3 regions of the Solibacillus sp. FSL R7-0682 genome follow, and region 2 is predicted to be linked to each of the others. Evidence: a T-box and tRNA genes for the amino acid it is inferred to sense, from the RefSeq annotation. Region 2 holds a T-box; the other regions hold tRNA genes.
What was found. A T-box is a leader RNA that pairs with one kind of tRNA and senses whether it is charged. The one in region 2 lies ahead of ileS (isoleucine--tRNA ligase), so its partner is inferred to be a tRNA-Ile.
Positions count from the first base shown of each region.

Region 1: it encodes a tRNA-Ile, which carries the amino acid that the T-box ahead of ileS (isoleucine--tRNA ligase) is inferred to sense. The anticodon was not compared.
Region 3: it encodes a tRNA-Ile, which carries the amino acid that the T-box ahead of ileS (isoleucine--tRNA ligase) is inferred to sense. The anticodon was not compared.

Region 1 is NZ_JBBOUI010000001.1:956,441-960,702, reverse strand. It holds gene MKZ17_RS04990 (DUF4179 domain-containing protein) at 1-568, shown strand, start outside; gene MKZ17_RS04985 (NUDIX hydrolase) at 595-1,215, opposite strand; tRNA gene MKZ17_RS04980 (tRNA-Glu) at 1,375-1,446, opposite strand; tRNA gene MKZ17_RS04975 (tRNA-Ser) at 1,449-1,539, opposite strand; tRNA gene MKZ17_RS04970 (tRNA-Asn) at 1,554-1,628, opposite strand; tRNA gene MKZ17_RS04965 (tRNA-Ile) at 1,638-1,714, opposite strand; tRNA gene MKZ17_RS04960 (tRNA-Gly) at 1,720-1,793, opposite strand; tRNA gene MKZ17_RS04955 (tRNA-Phe) at 1,799-1,874, opposite strand; tRNA gene MKZ17_RS04950 (tRNA-Asp) at 1,880-1,955, opposite strand; tRNA gene MKZ17_RS04945 (tRNA-Met) at 1,959-2,033, opposite strand; tRNA gene MKZ17_RS04940 (tRNA-Ser) at 2,085-2,177, opposite strand; tRNA gene MKZ17_RS04935 (tRNA-Ile) at 2,200-2,276, opposite strand; tRNA gene MKZ17_RS04930 (tRNA-Met) at 2,284-2,357, opposite strand; tRNA gene MKZ17_RS04925 (tRNA-Ala) at 2,388-2,463, opposite strand; tRNA gene MKZ17_RS04920 (tRNA-Pro) at 2,471-2,547, opposite strand; tRNA gene MKZ17_RS04915 (tRNA-Arg) at 2,555-2,631, opposite strand; tRNA gene MKZ17_RS04910 (tRNA-Leu) at 2,659-2,747, opposite strand; tRNA gene MKZ17_RS04905 (tRNA-Gly) at 2,752-2,826, opposite strand; tRNA gene MKZ17_RS04900 (tRNA-Leu) at 2,869-2,953, opposite strand; tRNA gene MKZ17_RS04895 (tRNA-Lys) at 2,973-3,048, opposite strand; tRNA gene MKZ17_RS04890 (tRNA-Thr) at 3,055-3,130, opposite strand; tRNA gene MKZ17_RS04885 (tRNA-Val) at 3,141-3,216, opposite strand; gene MKZ17_RS04880 (MBL fold metallo-hydrolase) at 3,553-4,262, opposite strand, start outside.
Region 2 is NZ_JBBOUI010000001.1:3,076,241-3,080,502, forward strand. It holds gene ileS (isoleucine--tRNA ligase) at 1-1,894, opposite strand, end outside; T-box leader at 1,949-2,171, opposite strand; gene MKZ17_RS15600 (DivIVA domain-containing protein) at 2,226-2,783, opposite strand; gene MKZ17_RS15605 (YlmH family RNA-binding protein) at 2,880-3,668, opposite strand; gene MKZ17_RS15610 (YggT family protein) at 3,827-4,087, opposite strand; gene MKZ17_RS15615 (cell division protein SepF) at 4,114-4,262, opposite strand, start outside.
Region 3 is NZ_JBBOUI010000001.1:3,733,544-3,737,805, reverse strand. It holds rRNA gene MKZ17_RS18810 (23S ribosomal RNA) at 1-359, shown strand, start outside; rRNA gene rrf (5S ribosomal RNA) at 420-535, shown strand; tRNA gene MKZ17_RS18800 (tRNA-Val) at 545-620, shown strand; tRNA gene MKZ17_RS18795 (tRNA-Thr) at 630-705, shown strand; tRNA gene MKZ17_RS18790 (tRNA-Lys) at 712-787, shown strand; tRNA gene MKZ17_RS18785 (tRNA-Gly) at 838-912, shown strand; tRNA gene MKZ17_RS18780 (tRNA-Leu) at 917-1,005, shown strand; tRNA gene MKZ17_RS18775 (tRNA-Arg) at 1,027-1,103, shown strand; tRNA gene MKZ17_RS18770 (tRNA-Pro) at 1,124-1,200, shown strand; tRNA gene MKZ17_RS18765 (tRNA-Ala) at 1,209-1,284, shown strand; tRNA gene MKZ17_RS18760 (tRNA-Ser) at 1,302-1,394, shown strand; tRNA gene MKZ17_RS18755 (tRNA-Asp) at 1,418-1,493, shown strand; tRNA gene MKZ17_RS18750 (tRNA-Phe) at 1,517-1,592, shown strand; tRNA gene MKZ17_RS18745 (tRNA-Ile) at 1,608-1,684, shown strand; tRNA gene MKZ17_RS18740 (tRNA-Asn) at 1,694-1,768, shown strand; tRNA gene MKZ17_RS18735 (tRNA-Glu) at 1,770-1,841, shown strand; gene MKZ17_RS18730 (NUDIX hydrolase) at 2,106-2,504, shown strand; gene MKZ17_RS18725 (S-layer homology domain-containing protein) at 2,561-3,625, opposite strand; gene abc-f (ribosomal protection-like ABC-F family protein) at 3,989-4,262, shown strand, end outside.

The DNA of each region.
Region 1 (4,262 bases), 2.1 Mb from region 2:
TAATAAAATTACTGCTACAGGGGCTTCTACGGTTATCGAAGGAAAGTTCAATAAAAATATCGATCGCTACTTAAATACCACATTGGACATTCACCTTTATGCAGACGGTCAAAAAATTCCATGGCAGCAAAGTGGTATGAGTAGTACATTATTTAGCGGATCTAGCTTTGATATCACATATGAAGCACTCCCACCGAATACAAAAAAATTAGAAATGCGTTTAGAAGAATTTAATGCTTACGATAAAGTTAATGCTATTATCGGAATAGAAAAAGGCGCTTCGTACGATATAGGTAACAAGCAACTTCGTATCATCGATTACAAGGTAGGAGAAAAAGAAACACTTGTTACGATTGCCTCTGAACGTAACATCACCTTTGACAATGTTTCATTAAAAACAGCTTCTGAAAGTGCTGGTTTAAAGACAACGATAAATCAACAAGATGTCGCTGAGGAGTTTGTTCGTACGTTAGTATTTGAAACAACTAGCCAACCTTTAGAGCTATATATAGAAGGCGTATATTCAATAAAAATGTACAACAAATCAATTGAAATACCCTTAAAGTAACATCGGGAGGAGTGAATTGAAATACTTCACTTCTCCATTTTTCTCCTTAAACGCAAAACAAGCTCATTCAAATACTGTGCCGGTAAGCTGGACATATCTTTTAAACTTATATTTTTTGCGTGATTAACTTTCATTAGATGATCATAGTAATAGCCGTGCACTTCAAGCATTTCAAGTTCCTTTTTCGCAAGTCGAATAAAATCCTCTAATTTCGTGTAATAAATACCATCCAACTCATCAATCTGAATTGTAAATGCATCGAGTCCTCCAGATAATTCATATAAAAACACATGAGCAAATTCATAGTCCTTTATTGTATCATTATCGATAACATATGGAATAATTCCAAGTGAAGTTAACTGTGAAAACTCTGCTGTAATGCCAAGCTCTTCTTGCATTTCACGTATCCCATCTTCTACTTTTTCATTAGCCAGTAAATGTCCTGCTGCAGTAATATCAAATTGCCCAGGGTAATCTTTTTTCGTTTGGCTTCGAAGTTGCAAATAAATTCGCCATTCATTTCCTACCTTTTCAATGACCCAGCACTGAAATACTTCGTGCCAGTATCCTTGTTGATGAACTTCATCTCTCAAAGCAACACCTATTGGTTCATACAAATGATTATAGATTTTAAGCTGTTCGCCCATTTTATCATCCCTTACTGAAATTACTTAAGTTATAGTATTGATTCTAATACTTTTATACAAAAGTAGGGAGCATTAACTGTTACCTAATTGCATTCTAGAGAAAACACAAAAACGCTAGATACGATAACTCGTATCTAGCGTTATACTTTTTCTTATGTATGACCCGTACGGGATTCGAACCCGTGTTACCGCCGTGAAAGGGCGGTGTCTTAACCACTTGACCAACGGGCCTCTGGCGGAGAAGGAGGGATTTGAACCCTCGCGCCGGTTACCCGACCTACACCCTTAGCAGGGGCGCCTCTTCAGCCTCTTGAGTACTTCCCCAAAAAAGAAAAAAATGGCTCCGAAGGTAGGACTCGAACCTACGACCAACCGGTTAACAGCCGGTTGCTCTACCACTGAGCTACTTCGGAATAATTGTATGGTGGGCCTAAATGGACTCGAACCATCGACCTCACGCTTATCAGGCGTGCGCTCTAACCAGCTGAGCTATAGGCCCTATAATGGAGCGGGTGATGAGAATCGAACTCACGACATCAGCTTGGAAGGCTGAGGTTTTACCATTAAACTACACCCGCATTTATGGTGGGTTTGGACGGAATCGAACCGCCGACACTTAGAGCTTCAATCTAATGCTCTACCAACTGAGCTACAAACCCACAAATGGCGGTCCCGACCGGGATCGAACCGGCGATCTCCTGCGTGACAGGCAGGCATGTTAACCGCTACACCACGGGACCATTTGGTTGCGGGGACAGGACTTGAACCTGCGACCTTCGGGTTATGAGCCCGACGAGCTACCACTGCTCCACCCCGCGATAATATTACTACTTATTTAATTGAGTCTTCAGACATCCTGTAAATAAAAATGGAGGAGGTAGAGGGATTCGAACCCCCGCGCGGTGTTACCCGCCTGTCGGTTTTCAAGACCGATCCCTTCAGCCAGACTTGGGTATACCTCCGAGATGTAATTAAATTATTTACTGGTGGACCTTACAGGACTCGAACCTGTGACCGGACGGTTATGAGCCGTCTGCTCTAACCAACTGAGCTAAAGGTCCTTTAAGATGGCGGCAGAGGGAGTCGAACCCACGACCTTTCGGGTATGAACCGAGTGCTCTAGCCAACTGAGCTACACCGCCAGGATCTTTATTTTGGTTAATCTAAAATTATGGTGGAGCCTAGCGGGATCGAACCGCTGACCTCCTGCGTGCAAGGCAGGCGCTCTCCCAGCTGAGCTAAGGCCCCTATTAAATGGTCGGAATGACAGGATTCGAACCTACGACCCCTTGGTCCCAAACCAAGTGCTCTACCAAGCTGAGCTACATTCCGTTATATATGGCGCGCCCGGCAGGAGTCGAACCCACAACCTTCTGATCCGTAGTCAGACGCTCTATCCAATTGAGCTACGGGCGCTATAATGTTTGTTTGTTTATAAGTAAATGGTGCCGAGGGCCGGAATCGAACCGGCACGGTGATCACTCACCGCAGGATTTTAAGTCCTGTGCGTCTGCCAGTTCCGCCACCCCGGCATTTTGGAGCGGAAGACGAGGTTCGAACTCGCGACCCCCACCTTGGCAAGGTGGTGTTCTACCACTGAACTACTTCCGCAAAATGCATAAGATATTTTTATTCTGACAGTTATGAAATTAATGGTGCGGGTGAAGGGAGTCGAACCCCCACGCCTTGCGGCGCTAGATCCTAAGTCTAGTGCGTCTGCCAATTCCGCCACACCCGCAGCAGACATATTTTAAAACTGGTGAGCCATGAAGGACTCGAACCTTCGACCCTCTGATTAAAAGTCAGATGCTCTACCGACTGAGCTAATGGCTCTCTAAATGGTGCCGGCGAAAGGAGTCGAACCCTCGACCTACTGATTACAAGTCAGTTGCTCTACCAACTGAGCTACACCGGCAATTTAGAAATGGTGGAGGATGACGGGCTCGAACCGCCGACCCCCTGCTTGTAAGGCAGGTGCTCTCCCAGCTGAGCTAATCCTCCATCAAACAAAGTTAGTTACATACTTGCAACCGGTTGTCCTTTCTGTTAAGGACAAGATTTATATTATCAACTTTTTTTATACAATGCAATACTTTTATACAACTTTTTTAAAAAAATATTATTTTTTTCAATCATTGCCATTAACTTGTTACATTAACAGATGAAAACGATTACTTGGCATAACGAAATTTTAATATGGTTACTACTTTTTTTCAACACTTGATTTTAATTTTTTTATATATTATTAATCATACGACATAATTATACACTTATTTTATACAATTAAAATGTTGATTCAAAAATATTTGTTAACTAAAAAGTAGTGTCTTACGACTGTTAATTAACATTTTTTTCAAATGAAAGACAGCCGTTTTTTAATATAGGTTTAATTAACAATAATATCTCAGCATAATATAAATAACCAATTACTTCTGATAATATTAATGCAGCTTCTTTATCTACACGTTTTCCATAAATTGAGTGCACTAATTTTGTGACTGAATTATTTCCCTCTTCAATCTTTGCAACTAGTCGATCTTTATAATTAATCCGTGAAATATTATTTTCTACTACCTCATGTATAGTAGAATATATTTGATGATGGCCTGGGAAAATATAGTTAGCATTTAATTTTAAACATTTTTCGATAGACGTTTTATGTTGCAATACCGAAGGTATTAAGCTTCCCTTTTCATCATGGTCAATTAATGCATTTGTAGAACCTTGCTTTATAAGGACGTCTCCTACAAATAACCATTTAGCATCTTCGTCATATAACATAATTGAATCAATTGAATGCCCCGGTGCTTCAATTATTTTTAAATCGCCCAATTCTATACCTTCATATAGAGGGAGAACATCCGTATTAACACGATACAACTGGCTATTATCCATCGTTTTTTTAATTTTTTTCAAACGGCTTTCTGCAAGTTCCATACATCCGTATCGCGTATATAATTGCGAAAAAAAATCTATCTTTTGTATTTGGTACTCTGCCTTCAATAATAAACGTGGTATAGCTAAATGGTGTGCATATACAGGAATAC
Region 2 (4,262 bases):
AAATACGAACGTCACCTGTATAATCAACTGACGCTACCCACATACGTAAAATATCTGCGCCATATTGGTCCATTACTTTTAATGGATCGATTGTATTCCCAAGTGATTTTGACATTTTGCGTCCTTCACCATCTAATACGAACCCGTGCGTCAACAAGCCTTTGTATGGTGCATATCCGTTAATTGCTACAGAAGTAATTAATGATGAGTTAAACCATCCACGATGTTGGTCAGAACCCTCTAAATAAAGATCTGCAGGATATTTCATACCGCGTTCCACTAATACACCTTGGTGAGATGAACCAGAGTCGAACCATACGTCCATAATGTCATTTTCTTTTGTAAATTCACCGTTTGGACTTCCAGGATGCGTAAAGCCATCAGGTAATAAATCTTTTGCTTCTTTTTGGAACCAAATATTTGAACCATGCTCACGGAATAATTTTGAAACATGAGCAATTGTTTCTGGTGTAATGATTGGTTCTTCGTTTTCTGCATAGAAGATTGGGATTGGTACACCCCATGCACGTTGACGGGAAATTACCCAATCTCCTCGGTCACGAATCATATTGTAAAGACGTGTTTCTCCCCATGCAGGTGTAAATTCAGTCGCTTTTACTGCATCTAATAATTCACTTCGGAACATATCTACCGAAGCGAACCATTGTGGTGTTGCACGGTAAATAACTGGCTTTTTCGTACGCCAGTCATGCGGGTATGAGTGTGTAAAGAAGTTTAATTTTTCTAGTGCATCTACTTCTTTTAGTTTTTCCGTTACGATTTTATTCGCATCATCGTAGAAGATTCCTTCAAAGCCCGGTGCTTCAGATGTATAGCAACCACGATTATCTACTGGAGAAAGTACTTGTAAGCCATATTCACGACCAATATTAAAGTCGTCTTCACCGTGTCCTGGGGCTGTGTGTACACATCCTGTACCTGCATCTGCAGTAACATGCTCACCAACCATTACTAATGATTCACGATCATAGAATGGGTGTAGCGCTACGATACGGTCTAATTCTTTACCGTTAATTTTTTGAACAACTTCATAACTTTCCCAGCCAATTGCATTTGCAACATTTTCAAGTAACGCTTCTGCGATAATGAATTTTTTCTCCCCAACTGCTACAACTACATATTCCAATTCAGGAGATACGGAAATCCCTAAGTTTGCAGGTAATGTCCACGGCGTTGTTGTCCAGATAATGAATTTTGCATCTTCAGGAACAACACCTTTTGCATCTTTAATTGCAAATGATACATAAATTGATGCTGATTTTACATCTTTGTATTCAATTTCCGCTTCTGCTAGTGCAGATTCAGATGATGGTGACCAATAAACTGGCTTTAAACCTTTATAGATATAGCCTTTTTCCGCCATTTTTCCAAATACTTCGATTTGGCGTGCTTCAAATTCTGGTTTTAAAGTGATGTATGGGTTTGCCCAGTCACCACGTACACCTAAGCGTTGGAATTGTGCACTTTGATTAGCTACTTGCTCATAAGCATACTTTTCACATAGCTCACGGAATTCTGCAACTGACATTTCTTTACGCTTTACGCCTTTATTTGTTAATGCTTGCTCAATCGGTAAACCATGTGTGTCCCAACCTGGAACATAATCAACAGAATAACCAGTCATTGATTTATGACGGTTAATCATATCTTTAAGTACTTTGTTTAATGCGTGACCTGTGTGAATGTCTCCATTTGCATATGGAGGGCCATCATGTAATAAAAAATGTGGACGGTCCTTTGTGCGCTCTAAAACTAATTTGTTAATGTCCATTTCATTCCATTGCGCTTGAATTTGCGGTTCTTTTGTTGGTAAACCACCGCGCATTGGGAAATCTGTTTTCGGCATTAATAACGTATCTTTATACTCTACCATTGTTAAAAGCCTCCTAAATATTTTTGAATGCAAAAAGCCCCTCAATCCCTCATAAAAAGGGACGAGGAGCATGACTCTCGTGGTACCACCCTAATTTCACAATTCTAAAGAATTGCCTCATTAGACACTATAACGTCGTGTAAAACGAAATAGCTTACTTCATTCAGCCATTTAGCTCAGGAGTGATTTTCCATTTTGATTGCTTCGTTCGAGCTTTCACCACCCTCGAATCGCTTCACCACAACTCAAAATTTACTGTCTCCATCTTTGCTTATATGCAAGTTGCATCCTATTCATTATTTTTCAGTATAGAAAAAAGGTGCACAAACTGTCAAGTATGTTTCCTTAATAAGTTGGATTCTTCAGTTGACGAATCGAGGCAATCCTCTGAACGATTTTGATTTTGAATTTCTGTAATATCTACATCATATTCAAGTAAGTGTTCCCAATCATCTGTATTTAATAAATCTAATTGCGCTTCAACTAACATTTTGAAACGGTTTCGGAATACTTTTGATTGTTTCTTTAATTCATCAATTTCAATAGTTACTTTACGCGCTTTCGTTAAAGCATCATTGATAATTCGATCAGCATTTTTCTCAGCTTCTTTTACAATTAATTTTGCTTCTTTTTGAGAGTTACGGCGTACTTCATCAGCTGCCTCTTGAGCTACGACGATTGATTTTTGAAGTGTCTCTTCAAGTGAATTGTAATGATTCATATGATCAGACATCGTTTTCACTTTTTCTTCTAACTCTTTCTTTTCGCGTAATAGAATTTCATAATCTTTAATAATTTGATCTAAAAACTCGTTTACCTCGTCTTCTGCGTAACCACGGAATCCACGAGTAAATTCTTTGTTATGTATATCAAGAGGTGATAATGGCATATCGTTCTACTCTCCTTTGCATCAATTATCTTTAATTGTTATTATAATCGTTTCTAACTTGAATAACATCCTATTTTAATAAAAATTACTTGATATTTATGCTTTTTGCTCTAAACGTCCTACCTGTAGTCGTATTTTATCTTTTTTTGTTCGTCCTTCGGTCATAATCACCTTTAAGCGTCCAAAACCTCTTGCCGAAATGATATCACCCTCTTGTAACTCAAAAGCAACGGCTTCACGTACAGTCCAGTTTACTTTAACTTTCCCAGCATTTATTAAATTTTGTGATTTCTGTCTGGATATGTTGGCAACAGTTCCCAGTACTACATCTAATCGCATTGATGAAACGGTGTAAGAACTTTCATTCCACTGCTCTTCATTTTGAATAAGTGGCATTGTACCATTTACTTCCTCGACATGTACTTTCGCCTTTCCAATACTTATTAAATTCGCACGAACATAATCAGCAATTTCTGTTGCAATAGCAAATTGGATTGTATGCTCTGATAACCGTATATCTCCAAATTTACTACGATCAATACCGACTGATAATAATGCGCCTAAAACATCTGGATGACGGAGCTGAATAAATTTTGATGGGTAGCTAATGGTATAAATAGCAATTTGAAAATCTTCTTCAGAGGGCTGTAAATAGGACGGTGCAATTAGCATTCGTTTTCTTTCAGGTTGCTCAAATACACCTTCAGTAAAGACATTTAAGTCATCTGACTGATTAATAATTGATTCAACAATAAAACGCTGTCTCGGATCTAAAAAATCAGTTAATTTTGGCGCGTAGCGGTCTTCTACTTCACGCTGCCATCCCATTACTTGTTCGATAAAAGGCTGTTCATCTTTTCGGAAATGTTGAATTAAATGCTCCACAACTACCCCTACCACCTTCGTTCAAAATATATACTTAGTATTCCACATTCTCATAGCCTTAAACTATGCCATGTAAAGGCAAAACAAACACATTTCTACTAATAAAATAATATACGTCCCTATAATAAAGAAAACCCCCACATACGCAGGGGAAATCGCTAATATAAGAAAAATCTTAGTACACTATAAACTCCACTCTCAATGAAGTATAGTACAAATAGACCGACAATTGGTGAAATATCTATCATGCCAATCGGTGGGATAAACTTACGGAAAAACCCTAAATACGGTTCACATACTGTTTCTAAAAAGCGACCAACTGGTGATTCTTGCAGCGCTGGTACCCAAGACATTAATATGTAACCAATTAGCATAAATCGATAAACGAGAAATGCTGTTCCTATCAGTGATACGATCATAAATTGTTTTACCTCACTATTTTAAATTACTCGAAAGTTAAATTAGAAATTTCACCAGATACTTCTACATTTTCTGGTGTACATAAAAAGATATCATTTCCAATTCGTTGAATGTCTCCACCTAAAGCATACACTGTTCCGCTTAAAAAATCGATAATTCGCTTCCCTTGATCAC
Region 3 (4,262 bases), 660 kb from region 2:
AAGGGTTGGGCTGTTCGCCCATTAAAGCGGTACGCGAGCTGGGTTCAGAACGTCGTGAGACAGTTCGGTCCCTATCCGTCGTGGGCGTAGGAAATTTGAGAGGAGCTGTCCTTAGTACGAGAGGACCGGGATGGACACACCGCTGGTGTACCAGTTGTCTTGCCAAAGGCATCGCTGGGTAGCTATGTGTGGACGGGATAAGTGCTGAAAGCATCTAAGCATGAAGCCCCCCTCAAGATGAGATTTCCCATTACGCAAGTAAGTAAGACCCCTGAAAGACGATCAGGTAGATAGGTTCGAGGTGGAAGTGCGGTGACGTATGGAGCTGACGAATACTAATCGGTCGAGGACTTAACCACATTTTATTGCATAACTCAATGAAACGTTTATCCAGTTTTGAAAGAACAAACTTTCAATAGTGAAGTGATGATGGCAAAGAGGTCACACCCGTTCCCATACCGAACACGGAAGTTAAGCTCTTTAGCGCCGATGGTAGTTGGGGGCTTCCCCCTGTGAGAGTAGGACGTCGCTTCGCTAGAATAATGGAGGATTAGCTCAGCTGGGAGAGCACCTGCCTTACAAGCAGGGGGTCGGCGGTTCGAGCCCGTCATCCTCCACCATTTCTAAATGCCGGTGTAGCTCAGTTGGTAGAGCAACTGACTTGTAATCAGTAGGTCGAGGGTTCGACTCCTTTCGCCGGCACCATTTAGAGAGCCATTAGCTCAGTTGGTAGAGCATCTGACTTTTAATCAGAGGGTCGAAGGTTCGAGTCCTTCATGGCTCACCAGTTTTATTTTAATTTCATAACTGTCAGAATAAAAATATCTTATGCATTTTGCGGAAGTAGTTCAGTGGTAGAACACCACCTTGCCAAGGTGGGGGTCGCGAGTTCGAACCTCGTCTTCCGCTCCAAAATGCCGGGGTGGCGGAACTGGCAGACGCACAGGACTTAAAATCCTGCGGTGAGTGATCACCGTGCCGGTTCGATTCCGGCCCTCGGCACCATTTTTTACAACAATTATTTTAGCGCCCGTAGCTCAATTGGATAGAGCGTCTGACTACGGATCAGAAGGTTATGGGTTCGACTCCTGTCGGGCGCGCCATATATATTTAATGACATGTTCGGAATGTAGCTCAGCTTGGTAGAGCACTTGGTTTGGGACCAAGGGGTCGTAGGTTCGAATCCTGTCATTCCGACCATTACATATGGGGCCTTAGCTCAGCTGGGAGAGCGCCTGCCTTGCACGCAGGAGGTCAGCGGTTCGATCCCGCTAGGCTCCACCATATTTATTTTTCCCTTTGGAGGTATACCCAAGTCTGGCTGAAGGGATCGGTCTTGAAAACCGACAGGCGGGTAACACCGCGCGGGGGTTCGAATCCCTCTACCTCCTCCATTTTTATAAAAAACTCTAATGTTGGTCCCGTGGTGTAGCGGTTAACATGCCTGCCTGTCACGCAGGAGATCGCCGGTTCGATCCCGGTCGGGACCGCCATTTTTTTTTGCAAAAAAATAGATGGGTCAGTAGCTCAGTTGGTAGAGCATTAGATTGAAGCTCTAAGTGTCGGCGGTTCGATTCCGTCCTGACCCACCATATATTCCTTAAGAGGGGCCTATAGCTCAGCTGGTTAGAGCGCACGCCTGATAAGCGTGAGGTCGATGGTTCGAGTCCATTTAGGCCCACCATCTTATTTTTCCGAAGTAGCTCAGTGGTAGAGCAACCGGCTGTTAACCGGTTGGTCGTAGGTTCGAGTCCTACCTTCGGAGCCACGGCCCGTTGGTCAAGTGGTTAAGACACCGCCCTTTCACGGCGGTAACACGGGTTCGAATCCCGTACGGGTCATACTAAAGCTGTAGGTAAACAAAAGTTTATCTATGGCTTTTTTTTATGCATAAAGGGCTATTCTAAATTCTTTTGATATCTACTGAATATTTACTACAACTACATAAGCTTATTCTATTCCACCTTTTCCCACCCGTTATTTTTATCTCCGGTTTTCGGTATGCATTTTGAGGTCTCTTGTTAATAATAGTACTCGTTTCTTATGAACACATGACTTATGATAAACCTATATTCACTGGATGAAGAACACGGAGGAAAGTGTATATGAGAAATAGAGCATCAGTGGTAATAATAGAAAATGGAAAAGTATTATTAATTCAAAGGGTTAGGAATGGCTCTACTTATTATGTTTTTCCTGGTGGAGGAATAGAAAATGGTGAAACGCCAGAAGAGGGAGCAAAAAGAGAAGCCTGGGAGGAATTAGGAGTTGAGGTATACGTTAGAGATTGCTTTTCAACAATTAAATTTAACGGAACGCAATACTATTATAAAGCTGAAATTCTTTCTGGAACTTTAGGAACTGGTAATGGGGAAGAATACACAGACAAAAATAGAGATAGAGGAACATACTTACCGATGTGGGTAGATAGAGAAGGACTATCCTCAATGGATGTAAGACCTAATGAAGTGGCGATTAAGGTTCAAACTCTATTAAAGAAATAACCCATACAAAAAAAGGAACTCTAAATAAGAGTTCCCTTTATTATCCCTAGTTCTAGTTACTTTTTCAACACTCCACTATAATTCGTACCTGCATCACGCATGTTTTTACAGTCATGTTCAATCGTTTTAAGAGCGGTGGATGATTGCTTTTGGAATTCAATGACGCATCGATTACCTTCCACCGTTTCTGTCATCATGGCTTTTGTTGGTGACAGGATGGTTGCATAGCCTTGAACAAAACCTTCATCTTCTCCGTCAAATGCATCGTATGTGACATAGAACTCTGTTTTCGTGCTGCCAGTAATCGTAACATAGCGACCAATTGAATCGGTCTCACCACGACCATATCTGTAAAAGTAAGAATAATCTCCGTTCCATGAATCCTTAGTATTAGAAATTGGTGACCAATCTTTTCCAGTTCGTAGAGAGCTAGCTAGTATATTACGAGCTGCATTTGCACGTGTATTTAATGGAAGGGCATCATTATTCTCGAAGCTATTTAATGCATCCTCTGAAATATAGAAAAACGATTTCCTTTGCAAATTATGAAATAGCGTGACAACTTGTGCTCTCGTTAATTGATTCGATGATCCGAAAAATTTTATTAAATCGGTATTTTCGTATTGAGGGTATTGCCCACTTGTAATATGGTGATCTAATAGAAACTGAATGGAATCCTTTAATGTTGCTTGGCCGTCCAGAACATGTGTAAGGGCTTGTGCAACAACACCACGTTTAATCGCTTGTCCTCGAATATTGTTATCGAAATAGCCATTTAAAGGTACCTTATAGGCTGCCAATGTATTATAAAAAGGGTCAGATGCCAATGCTTTTGTTGTATATTTAGTCAGTTTATTCGATGTAGGTTCGAGGTCAAAAAATTTCACTAAAATTTGGCCGAATTGCTGTTCAGTGATTGGCTGATTTGGCCTGAATGTGCCATCGGGGAAACCTCCGACAAGTTCAACATCATACGCCCATTGAATAGAATCGTAAGCATAATGATTTTTATTTACATCTTTAAAAGCCGCTTTTTTTGCTAATGTAGGTGCTGGAATAGTAAGACTACCTACAAGGAATAGTAGGACAATTAAGAAAACCGAAAACCGCTTTATCTTCATAAAACTTACCTCCTTCATCATCTTGCCATCTTAAAGCTTTCATTAATGTAGCATGTTCCAAATATTTCCGCAATAAAACCTTTCCTTCATGACAAATTTCAAAACAGTTGTTATAATAAGCTTAACTTATGAGCAAAGGAATGATGGGTGAACGATGAAGTATTAATCTTATTTTTTAGTAATTGAAAATTCGTTTTCAAAGAAAAATAGGATTAGTATGCCCATTTTCCATAAAATTTGTATGAAATCGTATGTGCATAGTTTTTTACTATGTGTAGTTTCGAGTACAAATTTAATTAGCAGCTAATCCTTCCAAAAAAATTTTGGGAGGATTTTTTTCTTCCCAGTTGTGGAGGTTTACTTATGAAAGAACTGTTGAAATTACAGCAAGTAACAGTAGAATTACCCGAACGAATGCTTTTAGAGAATATAAATGCCACAATTAAGAAACACGAAATTATCGGCATTATTGGTCGTAATGGAAGTGGGAAATCTACATTACTTAAAGCGATTATGGGGTCATTTGAGGTGACAAATGGTCATATTCAGAAGCTTAAAGAAAAGCTATCTCTCTATTATGTAGAACAGGAGGAAGCATCTTTTGAGGTAGATACGGTTTCGGTTGAAGAGGCAGAAT